Regions from separate parts of the Rossellomorea sp. YZS02 genome, predicted to be linked through region 1. Evidence: riboswitches for the same ligand, from Rfam matches in the RefSeq annotation. Region 1 holds a riboswitch; the other holds the start of a gene.

The links. A riboswitch is a leader RNA that binds a small molecule or an ion and turns the genes downstream of it on or off. The one in region 1 is predicted to bind glycine.
Region 2: linked by a shared signal. The riboswitch ahead of gcvT (glycine cleavage system aminomethyltransferase GcvT) and the one ahead of SLH55_RS17925 (amino acid permease) in region 1 are both predicted to bind glycine.

The regions. Positions count from the first base shown of each region.
Region 1 covers NZ_JAXBLY010000020.1:5,770-15,684, reverse strand. Annotated here, with positions in the region: gene SLH55_RS17935 (tRNA dihydrouridine synthase) at 1-992, shown strand, start outside; gene SLH55_RS17930 (Gfo/Idh/MocA family oxidoreductase) at 1,140-2,120, opposite strand; gene SLH55_RS17925 (amino acid permease) at 2,172-3,512, opposite strand; glycine riboswitch at 3,633-3,713, opposite strand; gene SLH55_RS17920 (DNA-binding response regulator) at 4,098-4,760, opposite strand; gene SLH55_RS17915 (hypothetical protein) at 4,864-5,325, opposite strand; gene rlmH (23S rRNA (pseudouridine(1915)-N(3))-methyltransferase RlmH) at 5,631-6,110, opposite strand; gene SLH55_RS17905 (CxxH/CxxC protein) at 6,206-6,364, opposite strand; gene SLH55_RS17900 (S1C family serine protease) at 6,487-7,728, opposite strand; gene SLH55_RS17895 (MBL fold metallo-hydrolase) at 8,097-8,891, opposite strand; gene SLH55_RS17890 (two-component system regulatory protein YycI) at 8,903-9,706, opposite strand; gene SLH55_RS17885 (YycH family regulatory protein) at 9,710-9,915, opposite strand, start outside.
Region 2 covers NZ_JAXBLY010000015.1:8,441-18,355, reverse strand. Annotated here, with positions in the region: gene SLH55_RS15100 (vitamin B12-dependent ribonucleotide reductase) at 1-437, opposite strand, end outside; gene SLH55_RS15095 (biotin/lipoate A/B protein ligase family protein) at 787-1,623, opposite strand; gene SLH55_RS15090 (rhodanese-like domain-containing protein) at 1,836-2,219, shown strand; gene gcvPB (aminomethyl-transferring glycine dehydrogenase subunit GcvPB) at 2,641-4,104, opposite strand; gene gcvPA (aminomethyl-transferring glycine dehydrogenase subunit GcvPA) at 4,097-5,443, opposite strand; gene gcvT (glycine cleavage system aminomethyltransferase GcvT) at 5,460-6,566, opposite strand; glycine riboswitch at 6,747-6,838, opposite strand; gene SLH55_RS15070 (DEAD/DEAH box helicase) at 7,013-8,713, shown strand; gene SLH55_RS15065 (YqhG family protein) at 8,682-9,473, shown strand; gene SLH55_RS15060 (YqzE family protein) at 9,540-9,719, opposite strand; gene SLH55_RS15055 (shikimate kinase) at 9,768-9,915, opposite strand, start outside.

The DNA.
Region 1 (9,915 bases):
AAGATAATTTTTGGCATGAGTTACCTCGGCCGTTCTTTGTTCTGGCACCGATGGAAGCCGTGACCGATGTGGTTTTCCGTCATGTTGTCAGTGAAGCGGCAAGACCAGATGTGTTTTTTACAGAGTTTACAAATACAGAAAGCTACTGTCATCCGAAAGGAAAGGACAGCGTACGCGGGCGTCTGACCTTCACGGATGATGAACAGCCGATCGTCGCCCATATCTGGGGGGACAAGCCTGAATACTTCCGTCAAATGAGTATCGGTATGGCTGAAATGGGCTTCCGAGGAATTGATATCAATATGGGCTGCCCGGTGCATAATGTCGCAGCCAACGGGAAAGGCTCCGGTCTGATCCGCCGTCCGGATACGGCAGCGGAGCTCATCCAGGCAGCGAAAGCGGGAGGCCTTCCCGTCAGCGTGAAGACACGCCTCGGCTATACCAAGGTCGACGAATGGTACGACTGGCTGAAGCATCTTTTGGAACAGGACATCGTCAATCTTTCCATCCATCTCCGTACGAAAAAGGAAATGAGCGATGTCGATGCTCACTGGGAACTGATTCCTGAGATCAAGAAGCTCCGTGACGAAATCGCTCCTCATACCCTTCTGACGATCAACGGAGACATCCCTGACCGTCAAAAGGGACTGGAACTCGCAGAGAAATATGGAGTGGACGGCATTATGATCGGACGTGGGATCTTCCACAATCCATTCGCCTTTGAAAAAGAGAAGAAAGAGCACACAAGCGGGGAGCTTCTCGATCTTCTGCGTCTCCAGCTTGATCTTCATGACCAGTACTCTGAAGAACTTGAGCCGCGTCAGTTCAAACCGCTTCGCCGCTTCTTCAAGATCTACGTGCGCGGATTCCGTGGAGCGAGTGAGCTCCGTAATCGTCTGATGGAATCAGAATCCACAGATGAAGTCCGTGCTCTGCTTGATGAATATGCAGATCGAGTCAAGGAAGATGAAGGGTTTTCAGTAACGAAATAAAGTCAGAGAGAGGGGAGCTTCGAAGGCTTTCCTCTCTATTTTTAACACCGACTTGTTCACCATTTCACAAATCTCCATTTAAAAAGTGCATGTCCTGCAACACCTAAACTGCAAGAAACATGCACTCTTCATAGAATAAAACATCCTTTATTTCCCGACAATCGAATCCATCACCCAGTTCGTCCGCGCTCCGGAATCTCCCGTGCTCGGACATTCACCGCCACCGCCGGTTAACTCTTTCACAATCGTTTCCACCAATGGCTGATGTACATGCATCGGTCGTTCAAAACTCCACTGTTCTTGACCTTCCGCTGTTTTCAGCGTGACCGGATCATCACCAAAAGTGGAAAAGCTGATCTTCCCTCTACTTCCGACAATTTCATTCCTATCCACATCTTCAAAAGCCGTGAAGCACCACTTTCCGACCCCTTGAACGCCCGAGGCAAACCGATACGTTGCTGTCACAATGTCCTCTGCCTCATAATAACCTGCCTGATTGGAAGCAAAGCCCTTTGCTTCTTGAATAGGTCCGAGGAGAAAATCAAGGATATCCAGCGTATGACTGGCCAAATCAAAGAATAACCCTCCACCGGCGACATCAGGCTGAACCCGCCAAGGAAGATGATCACAATCCATTACATCGTCTCTTGCCTTCTGATATTGAGTCGAGGAGACAAATCGAACGTCACCAATGCTGTTTTGATCCAGCAGTTCTTTTATTTTCAAAAATCGCTCCTGCCCCCGACGGTAATAAGCGACATACAGCGGAACGCCCGCACTCTTACAAGCTGCCAACATCTCCGTGCATTCCTTGAAATTCCGGGCCATCGGCTTTTCCACATAAACCGGCTTACCGGCAGCCGCCGCCTTAAGGGTATACTCCATATGCGAGCCTGGAGGCGTGGCGATATAAACCGCATCCACCTCCTGATCGTTAATCAGCTCATCGGCATCATCGTACCACTTCGGAACCCCATGTCTATCCGCATAATCTTTCGCAAGCTTCCCCGTCCTGCGCATAACCGCTACCAGCTCGGAATATTCGACTTTTTGAAAAGCCGGTCCACTCTTCCGTTCCGTCACATCTCCGCAGCCGATGATTCCCCAACGGACTTTATCGTATGTCATGATCTCGTTCCCCCTAATGGATTCGTCTCACTTCCATTGTAACAATGAGTGCTACCTTTTGCTCCTCATCCGATACAAAATAAATAAGACAATAAACCATAGAGGAGTCAACAGTAAGGCCGGCCGTGTCGCATCCGAAAACAGCATAATCACCAGGATCGCTGCAAACATTGTAAGCACCACGTAATTGATGAATGGTGTAAACGGTGCTTTAAATGTGGCTTTCTCATGTAAGTGCGGACGGGTTTTTTTATACCTGATATGACAGATCAGAATGATGCCCCATACCCAAATAAAGCATATGGCACTGATGGTCGTCACAATCCCAAAGGCCTGTTCCGGTATAAGCTTACTTAACAATGCCCCCACTGATATGACCAATGTGGAAAGGAATAATCCGTTACTCGGTACATGGTTTTGATTCAATTTGGAAAAATGAGACGATGCCTGATGATCCTTACTCAAATGATAAAGAATCCGGCTCGTAGAAAACATTCCACTGTTACAAGCGGAAGCGGCTGACGTCAACACGACAAAATTAATGATTCCTGCCGCCAGCGGAATCCCGACCAGGCTAAATGTTTTCACAAACGGACTTTCCGCAGCATTCAGCTCCACCCATGGATTGATGAACAAGATGACGGCCAGGGCTCCCACGTAGAAAAATAAGATCCTTAAAGGAATTTTATTGATGGCGGAGGGGATATTTTTCTTCGGATTGGATGTTTCCGCTGCCGATACGGCGACTAATTCCACACCGACATAGGCAAAGATGACCATTTGGAAAGAAAGGAGGAACCCTGACATTCCATTCGGGAAAAATCCTCCATGGTCCCACAAGTTCTGAACCGTAACCGCTCCAGCATCTGTCTTAAACCCAATCACCAACAAAATGACACCAAGGACGATTAACCCAAGGATGGTGATGACCTTGATTAAAGCAAACCAAAATTCCAATTCCCCAAATAATTTGACCGTTAATAGATTGAGTCCCAACAAAATGATGACACAGATGAGGGCAGGGACCCACTGTGGAATGTCAAACCAATAGTTCACATACACACCAACCGCGATCACATCGGCCATCGCCGTCATGATCCAACAAAACCAGTACGTCCAACCCGTGACAAAGGAGAACCGGGGTCCAAGATACTCCTCCGCAATGTCTGGCAGCGATTGAAACCCGTCTTTCGATAACAACAGCTCCCCAAGTGATCTCATCACGAAAAACAGGGCAATACCCACAATCAAATAAGCAAAGATGATAGAGGGACCGGCAAGCTGTATCGCCTTACCGGAACCTAAGAACAGCCCCGTACCAATCGTACCCCCGATGGCGATCAGCTGAACGTGCCGGTTTGATAGATCCCTCTTTAATTCTCGTTGTTCCAACCTTAACTCCTCCTTACAACCAGTAAAAATAAGCACAAAAAAGAGATTGGATGGGCTCCAATCTCGTGGTCATAAGAATAACAAATATCAATTGGCATGAGCGCACACCAAAAAAATATCCGATACTCTTCTGTCCTTTTGCCTGAGATAATGAACCCTTCGGCGCCGCGGAATCCCCACGGTCTCTCCAGAAGCTGCTCCTGCCATGGGATGATCCATGGCAATCATAGCTTTCTATTAAATAATTTTTGATCGTAATAACTTCGTTGAATAGTTGATAATTTTAAGGGCTTGTGGAGGTTTTGTCAACAGAAGGGATTACATACTCAACATGATGTTCTCTTAGATTTCCTGTTTCTAATTTATCACCGTTGATTTTAATCAGAGGATTTAAATTAAGCGGAGATTTTCCGGTTATATATAGGTTGAAGCTCATTTTGAGGGTATTTAAGCGGAATTTTTCCGTCTAAGCAAAGGACAATTCTCCATTTTGACGTTATTTGAGTCAATAGACGGAATTTCTCCGTTTATTTAAGCTATTTTAAGTTTGATTTAATAATTAAGCGGAATTTTTCCGTCTATTTATCAGATAGAGTGTTTAACCTGCTCCCCTAAGCGATAAGAGCGGATTCTCTTAACCCCAGATGCGGGAATCAACATCTTTTTCTCAACAAGTTGAGAGAGTAATCTTTTTACCGTCTTGTCTGTTAGGTTCAAATACTTCCCAACTTCTATAGGGGAGATCGATTTTCCTTTTCGGATCGCTAGCCGGAGCACTTCCTTTTCGGCATAGGTTAGAGTGGTCTGCTCCAGCCCATCACCTAGCCATCGGCCAATCACTTGCTGTACAACCTGCTGACATCGACGAGGTTTTTCTTTCACTTGGTCATAAGAAAAGCGGATGACAGTCCATCCGTCCATCACTAACTGGTTTTGACGTTCCAGACTATCGGAAAATTGCCACCTGCTTATATTTTTTAAGTGAGGACCATAACCGTCTATCTCAAAGCAAATCCGGATGGCTGGACGAATGTAAGCAAAATCTAAATACCGTTTTCCATCCTTAAAATCATTGATTTCAAATTCTGGATGAAGATATTGAAAGTGATAAAATGAAGGCCACCAAACCTGTTTCAAAAACAACATTTCAGCCTGACTGTGACCTTCTTGTAAACGCCTCAACCGTTCCCCGTTTCTTTTCTGAGCATGTACATTCAAAAAACTCTGGTATTCTGCTTCAAATCCCATAGCAATCCTCCTTACTATCCAACGAGTTTTAGCCTGTTTTTCAAAAACATCCGATAAACTAATTGAATTTGAAAACCGTTCTTTCCTCAATTTTTCCACTTAACTATCCATCAATAGGAACCATAAAATCATATTCAGGAACTCCATACTTGGCAATCATCCTTTTCCGATACGCTTCAAATGATAAATAAAAATGTTCCGGTGGGTTCCCAAATAGGATGGTAAACACTCCGTTTTCAAAAGAAATTAAGTAGCTTTTCTCCTGGTTAACATTCGTATCCTTAAGGGATGCTTTTAACTCTTCTAATTGCGTAACTGTTAGACTATCGTTCAACATCACTTTTTTGCAATTCCCATCATTATTTTCCAATACAAACATACCGTGACCTTTACGTTCCTCTACCTTGTACTTAATAGAGTTTTCGGTATACTTTTCTATTGTTTTAGTGAAGTAATAACCGCACACCATACAAAAGATGTACTTCTCATCCGTTTTGTAATAATCATCAACATAAGCAGTACGTTCACAACAGGGGCATTGAATAGCATACATAATTGATGCCAAGAATGAATCATCTCCATTATTGAATTAAATTTTGGAAAGATTTTTTGAAATTTATGAGTGTAAAGTCTAGAGGAGTAAAGATATGTGGTTTCAACTAGAGAGAAGAAAAAAGCAAATGAAGAATTACAGAGTAGTTAGTTTGAAAGGAATTTTTTCAGAGAAATTTGAGGAAAGAACTACTTTTAGTCTAAAAGAATTTTCTTATTTGTCAATCTATATTCTTGTCACTTCTATTTGTCCTTAGAAAACTCATGATATTTTCGCCTCCCCTACAATTAGGAGAGGCATTTGGCTAACAGACTCAGTTATTTATGATACGGTTCCCCCCGATTTATCCGAAAAGCCCGATAAATCTGCTCCACCAATATCAACCTCATCAATTGATGAGGAAAAGTCATCTTCGAAAACGAGAGAGTCTCATTTGACCGTTTGATCACGTCATCACTCAAACCCAATGATCCTCCAATCACAAACGCCACTTTGCTTTTCCCGTACGTAGCAAGCTTGTCCAGGTTATCGGCAAGCTCTTCTGAAGAGCGCATTTTCCCCTGGATGGCCAGGGCGATGACGTGGTGATCGGGAGAAATTTTGGACAAAATCCGCTCTCCTTCTTTATTTTTTACCTGCTCCATTTCAGAATCGCTCAGCACTTCAGGGGCCTTTTCATCCGCAAGCTCAACAATATCGATTTTTGCATACGCACCAAGACGCTTCACATATTCGCTGATGCCCTGCTTTAAATATTTTTCTTTCAACTTTCCAATCGTTACTATGGTGATATTCACACATCCACACTCGCTTTACAAACAATTTACAAACACGTTATCCACAGAAACTATCCACATATCCACAATCCGTTTCTTTATATGGTATGGGAATATTAGTTCGCCACTATATATACGGCGTTATTCCCACAATATTCACAGGTTGTGGATAACTTCACTTCTTCAGACAGCTCTGTTAATTGAGGCGCTACCTCATGCTCATCTACGACAATATCCATGGCTAATTCCACGTGGTCTAAGCAACAGTAAATCATGTCGTTTCCTCCTCATCATACTTTTAAAGTCATGTATATATACTTATCCACAATTATCATATCATGTAAAGAAAAAGCAGGAAAGGGCACGTGCCATTCCTGCTTTTCGTTTTATCCACATTCTATAATCGCGATTCGTCCGTTAATTTCATCGTGACTTCTTGCTTCTTACCATCCCGGTAGATGGTGACTTTCATTTGATCGTTCACTTCTTTTTTATTGTATAGATGCTTCCTGAGATCAATTACATTCTGGATCTTCTCACCGTCAAGTTCTGTGATGACATCAAGCTCTTGCAAGCCAGCTTGAGCAGCAGGTGAATTCGGGACGGTTTGTCTGATCATGACACCATAATTGATATCCTTCGGCAGTTTTAAGGTTTCCTGCTGGTGGTAAGCAGAGATCTGATTGACGTCTTCAAGGGTGACACCCATTGCCGGACGCTTCACTTCACCGTATTGTTCAAGGTCTTCTATGATTGGTCTGGCTGAATTGATTGGGATGGCAAGTCCAATACCTTCTACTGCTTCCTGGGCGATTTTCATGGAGTTGATGCCGACCAGCTGTCCGGAAATATTAATAAGCGCTCCACCACTGTTACCCGGGTTGATGGCTGCATCGGTCTGGAGAACCTCTGCATTCCAATCCTCCATACCATCCTGGTTGATATCGACGGGTATCGTTCTCTCCACACCTGAGACGACTCCTTGCGTCACAGAACCTGAGAATTGCAGGCCAAGGGGATTCCCGATGGCGATGACAGGCTCTCCTGCTTTCAGCTCGTCTGAATTTCCAAACTCGGCGATATCGTCCTTCTTGATCTTGCTTCCGTCGATTTCAATGACGGCAAGGTCTGTCCAAACGTCAGTACCGCGAAGCTTTGCCGGAACCTTTGTACCGTCAGCAAGGGTAACCTCCAATTGATCTGCCCCTTCGACAACATGATTATTGGTCACAATATAAACGGTATTTCCTTCTTTTTTATACATGACACCGGACCCTGTCCCTGCCTGTTGATCCTGGGTCTGTCCACCACCCTGACCCCAGAAGCTTTGGGATTGGATATTCGTGATTCCTACTACAGAATCTCCCGTCTTTTCTACTGCTTTCGTGACATCCGTTGTCACATTGACTGAAACATTCTGAGTGGTGCCGTTATGGTAAGCCTGATCGGTTTCTTTCAGATCCTGATCCGGCTGGACCGAATAGGGTAATATATCAAAGTTCGTCAGCTGCGGGATGGCTACGACTACGAGGATTGCACCGAGGATGACTCCCAATAACCCTGCAAGAAACATCCCGCCCCGGTTTCCCTTTTGTCTGCCTGTCCTGCCTTCAGAATGATTACCGTCATAATATCCCATATATCTTCATCCTTTCTACCAGCTATTCCTTTTGTTATTTTATCTTTCCAAGCCCGATTATAGTCAGGTTAAATTAAAAAATGATGAAAAAAAGGTAAGAATTTCATAATCAAACCCAAGAGTGGAGGGGAGGTTGCTTACGGCAGGATATGGACGACACAAAAACGCAGACGCAATGACCAGAGGTAAATGCATATGACGAGAACATAGAAAATGCGCTCATGAAGTTCTTGGCATATGATCTCATGCCTCTAGCCGACGGAGCTGGACGACACCCGTGTCATTCTATGTAAACACAAAAAGGTGAAGACAATAGTCCTCACCTTTTTCATACCTTCATAAGAGACATCGTAAACATTTGAACCGGCTTAAATGGCAACTAAAGGCGTTGGAACTTTAGGGTCCGTATCAAATAGATCAATTTGTTCTCCTACTATGATTCCTTGGGACTCGAGTGTCTGAGTGACGCTCATCCTTGCCAGGTCTTTCATATTATTATCCAGACTCAAATGGGCCAGGTAGATTCCTTTTGTGTTGTCTCCCATCACTTCACTCATGGCAATGGCCGCATCTTCATTGGACACATGGCCATAGTCACTGAGGATCCGTCGCTTGATATTCCAAGGATAACGGCACATGCGAAGCATCCCGACATCATGGTTACTTTCGAACACATAGGCATCGGCATTCGAGATGATCCCTTTCATCCGGTCACTTACATAACCTGTATCCGTGACCAGAACCAGCTTCTTATCCCCATGATGGAAGATATAAAACATCGGTTCAGCTGCATCATGTGATACACCGAAGGACTCGATGCTCAACCCCCCAAAGTGCTTGGCCGTTTCCATATCAAAGGAGAACTTCTGCTCCGTATCGATTTTCCCCACTAAGCCGTCCATGGCATTCCAGGTCTTATCGTTCGCATAAATCGGAAGCTTGTACTTCCTTGCCAGGACACCGATTCCCTTAATATGATCACTATGCTCATGAGTGACCAGAATCCCCGACAGATCTTCTATCTTCCGGTCTATCTGACTGAACAAACCTTCCATCTGCTTGCCGCTTAAACCGGCATCGACAAGGAAAGAGTGCTCCTCTGACTCGACAAATATTGCATTTCCTGTACTGCCGCTCGCAAGTACACTAAAATGCATCGTCATAACGCTCACTCCTATGTTTCTTTTTCTGGATTGGTGATTTCTACGATCTGTGCCTCAACGGCATTAATAAATACATCTTCTTTTTTGTCATTTTTTTCGACGACGAAATGCCAGGTAGGGGCCAATACCTGATATTCATCGATGGGTCCGAAGGTTGAATACCCAAGGCTCGGTACACCGACAATTTCACTGCCATTTTCAATCTCATTGTTTTCCACCAGGAACCTGAGGGCATCAAAAGGGGTAACCAGCTGTTTTTTCCCCGTAGATTCTTTCAGGTTATCCAACAATGTTTGTTTATACGAAACGATTTCGCGGTCTGTATTCAAATAGAGAATCAATTTCCCATTGGCATTATTGAAGATTTTCCGGTCTTTAAACATCTGAAAATAGACAATGGTCTGTTCTTCTTTACTATATTTCCAGAAGCTGTACTGCTCTCCATTTAGGATGTGCTTTTTTAGAAAATCCTTTAATTCATCCGGAGAAAAATTTTCACTTATGGAAACAGGTTCTTTCAAAGTTGAATTGATTGTATTGTCATTGACGGCATTCACTTCTTGATCCTTTAATTTTTCCAGATCTTTTTCGCTGATTTTTTTCGTGCTGGCACTGATGATGGCATCTTTCACCGGTTCTTTGGACAACTTTGGAGGGTACTTGATATTGGCCGCTTTTAACGTTTCTTCAATTGTGGTCTGCCCTAATGTATCGGGATTGCTTTCCCTGATTTTATTCATGAATATGGTCAGGAGAAATATATCCAGAACCAAAAAGACGATAATGAAAATGCTCTTTGTTTTACTCCAATCCATCTGTTAGAACGCCTCCAATTCTTCCAGCGGGACCCTTATCCAGTTTCCACTAAGCTTATAGTACCAGGAAGGTTCGAATAGTAAGAACTTCTTGTTGGATTCATTTGTATCCCTGGTCATCTTGTATCCGACGACAATATCCTCTACGTCTTCCAGTTCTTTCGAGCTGTTCTTCAACGCATACAGGACAGAGGCACCGGAAGGAAGCT
Region 2 (9,915 bases), on a different contig from region 1:
TCCACTTCTGCCAAGCCTGTTGCGTTACGCTTCGCAATTTGTTCATAGTAGACTTCCAGTGGTTTCTCAATGACATCCAGTGTTCTTGAGACGATCCCCGTTTCCATTTCCTCCGGCTTGTCGATGGCGCTTCTGTATTCATCTTCAATCCAGACAGATGCTTTTTTCGTTTCCCAATCGATACTCGTGATATACCCTAATCCCCTTGCAGGAAATTTAGGATCTTCCTTGATGGTAAGAACGACAAAGTCACCTTCAGACAGGGTGATTTTTTCTGTGTCCTTGAACGAATAACGATCGATCATGACCAGACGGGATACACCTTTGTGTGTTGTTTTCATATCAGGGGTGATGGGATGTACTTGAGGAAACAATCCAATATCCTTGTTTAATCTTTCGGTGTTTAAATTCATCGTATTTTTCGACGCAACAGTCATAAAGACAACTCCTTCTATCTCAAATGTTTCAGTTTATGTTATTTCGCTGATGACTAATATCAAATATTAAGATATCACAGCCATTCTGGAAAAGCAATAAATAAACACAACATATTGTGTACGAAAAATTATTCGACACACCATATATTGTGTTTCAGGTCAATAGGTCATTTGTTTGTCAAACGGATAATAAGCCAATAAAAATAGAAAACAGGAGTAAATAATAGAAAACAATATAATCCATGAGTCAATTCTATTAATTCAAGACTTGATATAAATCGAAGCCCTGCAATAGTTGCTAAAATAGGAAAAAAGCGACAAGGATCGCTTTTTATCTACAAAAAAATTTTTACCGTTTAAAATTCCATTCATCTGATTCGTATCTGGATTTCGCGAGGTCCACTACATATTGTGTTTCTTCTTCAGAAAGTTCATATGGCTCAAGATGAATGTTCAATCCCTCTTCAAAGCCTTTTTTGAATGCGTCTTTGGCCATGTCCATCATTATCGTTTCAGAACTGATTTCGTTCATGGCAACCGCCTTGTTTTTGAAGGCACGCTGCATTCGCTCTTTTACTCTGTCAGATGGATAGTTAAACAGACTGAACAATTTATCTTCATCAAGATCCAAGAGAATAGAACCGTGCTGAAGGATGACTCCTTTTTGACGGGTCTGAGCACTTCCTGCCACTTTCCTTCCCTCTACCACCAGCTCATACCAGCTTGGTGCGTCGAAGCATACGGAAGATCGCGGGTTTTTCAATCCTTCCCGTTCCTCTGCCGTTTTAGGAACTGCAAAGTAAGCTTCGAGCCCGAGACCCTGGAACCCCTTAAGAATCCCTTCAGAAATGACACGGTATGCTTCTGTGACGGTTTTAGGCATCTCCGGGTGTTCTTCTGAAACGATGACGCTATACGTCAATTCATGTTCATGTAGAACTCCACGCCCCCCCGTCGGCCTTCTAACAAATCCGAGTCCATGTTCCTTCACGGCATCAAGATTGATTTCTTTCTCTACCTTCTGAAAGTAACCGACCGATAGTGTAGCTGGATCCCAGCCGTAAAACCGGATCGTCGGAGGTATCTTCCCTTCACTGTGCCATTCAAGCAGTGCCTCATCAAGGGCCATATTATAAGAAGGGGAGCAATTTCCCGAGTCAATGAATCTCCATGTTTCCTTTTTCATGTAACATACCTCATTTACGTCTTTGCGTTAAGATTTTGTTATGTACGATTGTTTCTTGATTCAAGTCCGTTACTAGTCTATCAAATCCACACCAAAAAACAAAGAAAAACAGATTGGAAAGTCTTTGCTTCAAAATGAAAAATATGTTTTGATTATCACTTGAATGATGAATATAATAGAAGATAGCGCATTTGTAGAAAGGAGCATGAATGATGGAAGGATTATATATTCTTTTAGTCGTACTGGGTGGAATTATCATCTATTCACTTTTTACGTTCTTCTATCAAAAGAGAATCGTGAATACACTGAGTGAAGAGGAATTTCGAGCAGGATATCGCAAGGCTCAATTGATAGATGTTCGTGAAGCGAATGAATTTGAAAATGGTCACGTACTGGGTGCACGGAATATTCCATTGTCACAGATCAAAATGAGACAAAAGGAAATCCGTTCGGATCAACCCGTTTACCTTTACTGCCAAAGCGGACTTCGCAGCGGGAGAGCAGCTCAAATGCTGCACCGCAAAGGATACCGCGACCTTCACCACTTGCAAGGCGGCTTTAAAAAGTGGACAGGTAAAGTAAAACATAAAAAATAATGTAGAAGGATCGCCCTGGGGTGGTCCTTTTTTAGTGGGATGGGGTTTTGTTCATCATCAGATGATTGAATGGAATTAAATGGATGACGGCTGGATTTTTGATAAAGATGACCGGATTGAAGGTAGAATCGGTTGGATTCCTTCTCAATTCCGCCGGATAATCCACCAAACCGGCTGGATTTTATGCCGGATCGGCTCCATCCCCTTTCCACACATTCGTATTCGGCACCACAACTCTACGGATTCCTCCATTCTATTTGAATGATTATCACTCTTTCTACAATCACCATCCTTTTAAAGGTTTAAATCACCTCTATTCCCTCAGGTAAAAAGAAAATACCTAGCGACAATCCGCTCAATATAGATCCGTCCCTCAATAAAAACCCCTCAGTCATCCGACTGAGGGGTTTAAGTATGCGCATTAGCCTTCTTTCGTATAGCGCAGGACCGGTTTTCTTGCTGCCAGTGTCTCATCCATGCGCTTCACGATGGTCGTGTGTGGCGCTTCCTGGACGATTTCCGGTGTTTCTTCTGCTTCTTTTGCAATTTGGATCATGGCATCAATGAAAGAATCAAGGGTTTCTTTTGATTCTGTTTCCGTTGGTTCAATCATCATGCACTCTTCGACATTTAATGGGAAGTAAATGGTTGGCGGATGATATCCGAAGTCCAAGAGCCGCTTCGCAATATCGAGCGTGCGTACGCCAAGCTTCTTCTGACGTTTCCCACTGATGACGAACTCATGTTTACAATGACGATCATACGGCAGGTCAAAGTAAGGAGCAAGGCGGCGCATCATGTAGTTTGCGTTCAGTACGGCATTCTCCGTCACGGCTCTCAGTCCGTCCGGCCCCATAGTTCGGATATACGTATAGGCCCGAACGTTGATACCGAAGTTACCATAGTATGGTTTTACACGACCAATTGAGTCAGGACGGTTATAATCGAATTCATATTGCTCTCCGTTTTTCACAAGGACAGGTTTTGGAAGATATTTAATTAAGTCTTCCTTCACTCCTACAGGACCGCTTCCTGGACCTCCGCCTCCGTGAGGACCGGTGAACGTCTTATGAAGATTCAAATGCACGACGTCAAATCCCATATCCCCCGGTCTTGCTTTTGAGAGAACCGCATTCAAGTTGGCTCCGTCATAATAGAGCTTTCCACCTGCTTCATGAATGATGGAAGCCATTTCCATGATGTTTTCTTCGAATAAACCTAGAGTATTTGGATTTGTCAGCATGAGGGCAGCTGTATCATCTCCGACTACCCGCTTTAAATCTTCTAAATCGACCAGACCGTTTTCATTCGACTTTACCGTCACCGTTTCAAATCCGGCAACTGTTGCACTTGCAGGGTTCGTTCCATGAGCCGAGTCCGGTACGATCACCTTCGTACGATGGGTATCTCCATTCGCCTCATGGTAGGCACGGATCATCATCAGACCTGTCCACTCTCCATGGGCTCCCGCCGCAGGTTGAAGCGTGACTTCATCCATACCCGTGATTTCTTTCAAATGCTCCTGGAGATCATACATCAGTTCAAGAGCACCTTGCACGCTTTCAGCTTCCTGAAGAGGGTTGATGTGAGCGAATCCGTTCAGTCGCGCAACGTTTTCATTCACTTTTGGATTGTATTTCATCGTACAGGATCCAAGTGGATAGAAACCGGAATCCACCCCATGATTGCGTTTCGATAACGCTGTATAATGGCGCATGATATCTAGTTCCGATACCTCAGGAAGTTCAGGTGCTTCTGTACGGATATAGTCGGTCGGAATGAGATCTGACAGTTCCACCTGTGGTACATCCATTTCTGGCAGGCTGTACCCTGTGCGGCCTTCTTTAGATAATTCAAAAATAAGAGGCTGATCTTTCTTATTCATGACAATCCCCCAATTCTGCTGCGAATGCGTCGATTTCTTCTTTGCTGCGAAGTTCTGTAACAGCTACCAGCATATGCTGAGCAAGGCTGTCATCCATTAATCCAAGATCGTACCCGCCGATCATTTCTTTTTCCAGAAGCTTTTTATTGATTTCTTTAACAGGTCTATTCACCTTTAAGACAAACTCATTGAATGAAGGGCCTTCAAATGCGATGGAGAATCCTTTTGCTTTAAAGGCTTCTTTGGCATAGTGAGCTTTTTGGATGTTTTGAATGGCCATTTCTTTGACTCCCTGTTTTCCGAGTGCCGTCATAGCGACAGATGCGGCAAGGGCATTCAGAGCCTGGTTGGAACAAATATTCGAAGTCGCTTTGTCACGACGGATATGCTGCTCACGGGCTTGCAGGGTCAACACGAAGCCACGGATGCCATCTTCATCGACGGTTTGACCGACCAGACGGCCTGGTACTTTACGCATAAGCTTCTTATTCACGGCAAAGTATCCACAGTGAGGGCCTCCGAAGGCACTTGGAATGCCGAATGGCTGCGCGTCACCAATGACGATATCAGCACCTAATTGTCCCGGAGGTGTAAGTGCTCCAAGGGCAAGGGGATTGGATGAAACGACGAACATTGCTTTTTCTGCATGTGCCACTTCTTCAATCGCTTTCAGCTCCTCCACCCGTCCAAAGAAGTTAGGGTATTGAACGATGACCGCTGCTATGTCATTCCCCATCAATTTCTTCAGTTCTTCCACGTCGGTTACACCATTATTGTGCGGAATTTCAACTACTTCGATATATTGACCCTTCGCGTAAGATCTCAATACATCACGTGATTCAGGATGAACTGTACTCGAAACGAGAACTTTCTTGCGGCGTGTTTGACCTGCACTCAACATAGCTGCCTCTGCCAGAGCCGTTCCTCCATCGTACATGGATGAATTGGCTACATCCATACCTGTCAGTTCACAAATCATCGTTTGGAATTCAAAGATCGCTTGCAGTTCTCCTTGGGAGATTTCCGGCTGGTAAGGTGTATAAGCTGTATAGAACTCTGAACGAGATAATACATGATCCACAATGATCGGCATGTAATGATCGTATACCCCTGCCCCTAGAAAGGATGCATGACTTTTCAGATCCGCATTTTTCGCGGCCATCTTAGTGAGTTCTTTTACCAATTCCGTTTCCGACTTCGCTTGTTTGATTTTGTAATCCCCAATAAAACGAACCTGTTCAGGAATATCTTCAAATAGATCGTGAACGCTGTCTACTCCAATGCTGTCTAACATTTCCCTTTGATCTTGCTCTGTCATCGGTAAATAACGATGCTTCATGACCGTCATTCCTCCCCTATTTCTTTGGTCTTTTATAAAAAGGTGTTGCTACCACTTTCGCATTTAACTTTTTCCCTCTGATTTCCACCAGTACTTCCGTATCCAAGGCAGTAAACTCTTTATTCAAGAGGGCCAACCCTACATTTTTCTTTAACGTTGGTGATTGTGTACCCGTTGTGACTTCACCTATTTCTTCTTCTCCGGAAAATACTTTATAGCCATGACGTGGAATGCCGCGATCAATCATTTCAATTCCCACGATCTTTCGTGTAGCACCTTCTTCTTTTTGTTGTTTCAGCACTTCCTGTCCGATGAACGGAACCTCTTTATTCACTTTTACAGCAAACCCGATCCCGGCTTCAATCGGCGTGATGGATTGTGATAATTCCTGTCCGTAAAGTGCAAGATTCGCTTCGAAACGTAAGGTATCCCGTGCACCAAGTCCACACGGAAGGACTCCATGCTCTTTACCTTCCTCAAGGATCGCCGTCCAGATCGCCACTGCATCAGTTGAGGCACAATAGATTTCAAACCCATCTTCACCCGTATAACCGGTACGGGAAACGAGTGCAGACTTCCCATTTATATTCACTTCAGTTTGGAATTTAAAAAAGCCGATATCGCTCAATGTATGTTCATTGGTGATTTTTTGCAGTACTTCTTCCGCAATCGGACCTTGAAGGGCCAATTGCGCCATATGTTCAGAGATATTGTTGATTTCAACACCATCTGTTTCATGTTCTTTCAACCACTGAAAATCTTTATCTATATTTGCTGCGTTTACAACGAGCAAATAATCATTGTCTTTTATTTTATAAACCAGTAAGTCGTCGACTGTCCCACCGTTTTCGTAGCACATGGCCGTATACTGTGCGCCTCCGTCTTTTACTTTGGAGACATCATTTGTCATCATTTTCTGTAAGTAGTCAAGAGCCCCTTCACCCTTCACTTCAATTTCTCCCATATGAGAAACATCGAATAGTCCTGCCCGGGTTCTTACCGCTTCATGTTCTTCTTTAATACTTGAGAATTGCACTGGTAAAGCCCAGCCACCGAAGTCGATGGTCTTACCTCCATACTCTTTGTACACATCGTATAAAGGTGTTTGTTTTAACTCTGACATGACTTTTCCCCCTTTAAATTCCTTGCTTGCATAATTCTTAACCAAGTTTTATCCCATGAAAAAAGGACAGAAAAACCCCTTTTCATAAAGAAGTTTTCTCTGTCCTTGCACCTGAAAGTTTACCGAAGAACGGCTTTCCCCTTTGGTGGTTTCCTGTTTCGGAAACGCTCTCCAGAGTTGCGTCCAACAAGAGTCTTTTTGCCTGAGAGATTCACACATAAACGTGCTTGCTCCTTCGGCGCTGTTTGCACAGTCTCTCCCCTTGTCATCATTCGCCAATATTCCTTGAAACAATTGGTCATACTAGAAATATACAGAAGAAATGTTGTAAATGTGAATGTTCGGATTTTCGAGTTTTTCTAACAATTGAAAATCTATTTTCATCCTACCATTAAATACGAGTTTTGAGCAATCATTTTTATTAGAAATAAGGAGATGTTTTTCAGATGAATGTTGAGGTTATATTTGATGAACAGTGGGGAGAAGGTCTTGAAAGTTTAATCGAAAACGATGGCCCCTGGGGGAACTGGGAGCTTTATAAACTCGCCATCGAATTTGAGCACCATCTTGCAATTCCGAACTTTGAAGGCCTGCAGGCTCCAAAACATTTGGCAAATGTCACTCCTCTCCCTCACCAGCTGGAAGCAGCGAAGCAGGTAGTGGAAACGATGAACGGAAAAGCGATTCTTGCGGACGAAGTTGGACTCGGAAAAACGATTGAAGCCGGATTGATATTGAAAGAGTACATGATTAGGGGATTAGTCAAAAAGGTATTGATTTTGGTTCCTGCTTCTCTCGTTTCTCAATGGGCATATGAATTAAACACTAAGTTCTTCATTCCCGCCGTTCCCCAGCGTAAGAGCTACGTATGGGATCAATGTGACATCGTGGTTTCATCCATGGATACGGCAAAGAGGAGCCCTCATCGGGAAAAAGTGTATGAGCAGGATTATGACCTGGTGATCATCGACGAAGCTCACAAACTGAAAAATCATAAAACAAAAAACTATGAATTTGTCCAAAATCTCAAGAAGAAATTCTGCCTGCTATTGACTGCAACACCTATCCAAAATCGTGTAGAAGAAATCTTTCATCTTGTTTCCCTTCTAAAGCCTGGGCATCTTGGGAATGAATCTGGGTTCACGGACAGATATAAAAAAGGGGATCGTACACTTCAGGAGGATGACCATCTGAAAAGCCTCATCAACAAAGTAATGATACGCAATAGGCGTGGCGATACAGGGATTGAATGGACGAAGAGGCATGTGAAGACTGTATTAATTGATTTCAACGAGGCTGAGAGAGATTTATATAACAGCATCGACCTGCTCAGAGGAAGATATGATGACTGGGCAAATTCCAGCTCTTTCTCACTCCTCACCCTTCAAAGAGAAGCGTGCAGTTCCCGTGAAGCTGTATTTTACACACTTAAAAATATGCTTGAAAAGAAGGAATCACCTACACCTGCTTTTGAACATACGATTGGTACACTGATGAAAAAAGTAGAGAACGTGACCATGAACTCAAAGGCACAAAAGGCGCTGGAAATCGTTCAATCGATAAATGATAAAGTGATCATTTTCACAGAATACCGTGCAACACAGCTCTATCTTCAATGGTTCTTGAAACAGCACGGAATCAGCTCGGTCCCTTTCAGGGGAGGATTTAAACGAGGAAAAAAAGACTGGATGAGAGAGTTATTCCAGAAGCATGCACAGGTGTTGATTGCCACTGAAGCTGGAGGAGAAGGAATCAACCTCCAATTCTGTCATCACGTGATCAATTTTGATCTGCCATGGAACCCGATGAGATTGGAACAGCGAATCGGCCGCGTTCACCGTCTTGGGCAGACAGAAGATGTTCATATTTATAACTTCGCTACAAAAAATACAGTTGAAGAACATATCCTGAAACTTCTGTATGAGAAAATCAATCTGTTTGAACGGGTGATCGGTCAACTGGATGAAATACTCACCCGCCTGGATTTCAGGGATTTCGAAGAGCATGTGACAGATATCCTGTCTTCATCCCGAACAGAGGGAGAAATGAAGATCAAAATGGAGAATTTAACAAGTATGATTCAATTTGCAGAACAATTAAAGGAGGAGAAAACAAATGCAGCAGCACGAAATTCATCGATTTCTTGAGCGGTATTTCATCGCCAATGGATGTGATATGGTTGCGAACGGAAATGGATACATGACTGTACAGCTCACGATCGATTTGGATAAAGAACTTATGAACCGACCATTCTACTGGCATTATCTTGAAAAGACAGGGGGGACACCGAACCCGATGACGTTATCCCTCATCACCAATCCTGATCATGCACCTGAGGATATGAAAGGTGAACCGATCCACTTTGGTTCACCGAGGCTTCATCAGATCTTCCACTCAACCCGGAATCTTGCAGGGTATATACGGCTTTATGAAAATCGGTATACTCCGAGCGGCCAACAGACGCCCCTTCATCCTTGGCTGGGATTGAACATTAAAATATCTTATCAATCCAACCGAAAGAAAGACAGCATCCGTAGTATCGGTGTAAACTTGATCAATGGAATCATAGAAGAAAACTTTCATGGGGCTCTAATGACCAAAAACATGACACCGAAGATTCCAGATTTCTCTTTCACTTTGACACCAATCATCAGACCGAAAAGTGGAGTGAACAGAGTCCAGTCATATCTATACGAAGAAATTAAAAGGGAACCCGTCGAGTGGGCGGAGCAAGCAAGAAAGACTTGGGAGGATGATCTTCAACTTTTGAATCATTTTTATGGAGATCAGGAAGAAAAACCCGAATCCTATTTTCTTGAGCAGCAGGCTTTAAAGGAGCAGTATGAACCAAAAATTACCATAGAGGTCATAAACGGTGGAATATTTTATTTACAGCAGTCACAGTGAGGAATCTGGGGGATACCTTCCCCCAGGATCAAAAAAAGGACTGCCGTTTAGGGCAGCCCTTGTCCACTATTTATTTTTCTTGAACAGTATCATGAAAGCATACGGAATGATGCCGAACCATCTGAAAAGAAATGGTTCCCGCTCGTTCTTTTTCTGCTTTTTTAATGTTTTACGTTCATGAGGTGATTTTTCATAATGTTGAACAAATGTTTGTGTTATGAACTTAACATAATCATTCACTGACATAAAAGCACCACCCTCCGCTTCCATCAGTATTCCCGGTAGTGCCAGGAATTATACAACATTATGTTGAAGATAGGGTAATATCAGCTCTACCACTTCATCCACGGATTTACCCTCTGTAAAAATGGTCACTGTGCTCCCACTTTCGTAAAGGGGCAGCCGACGCTCATACAGCTCCTTTAAACTGGTTTTCGAATTT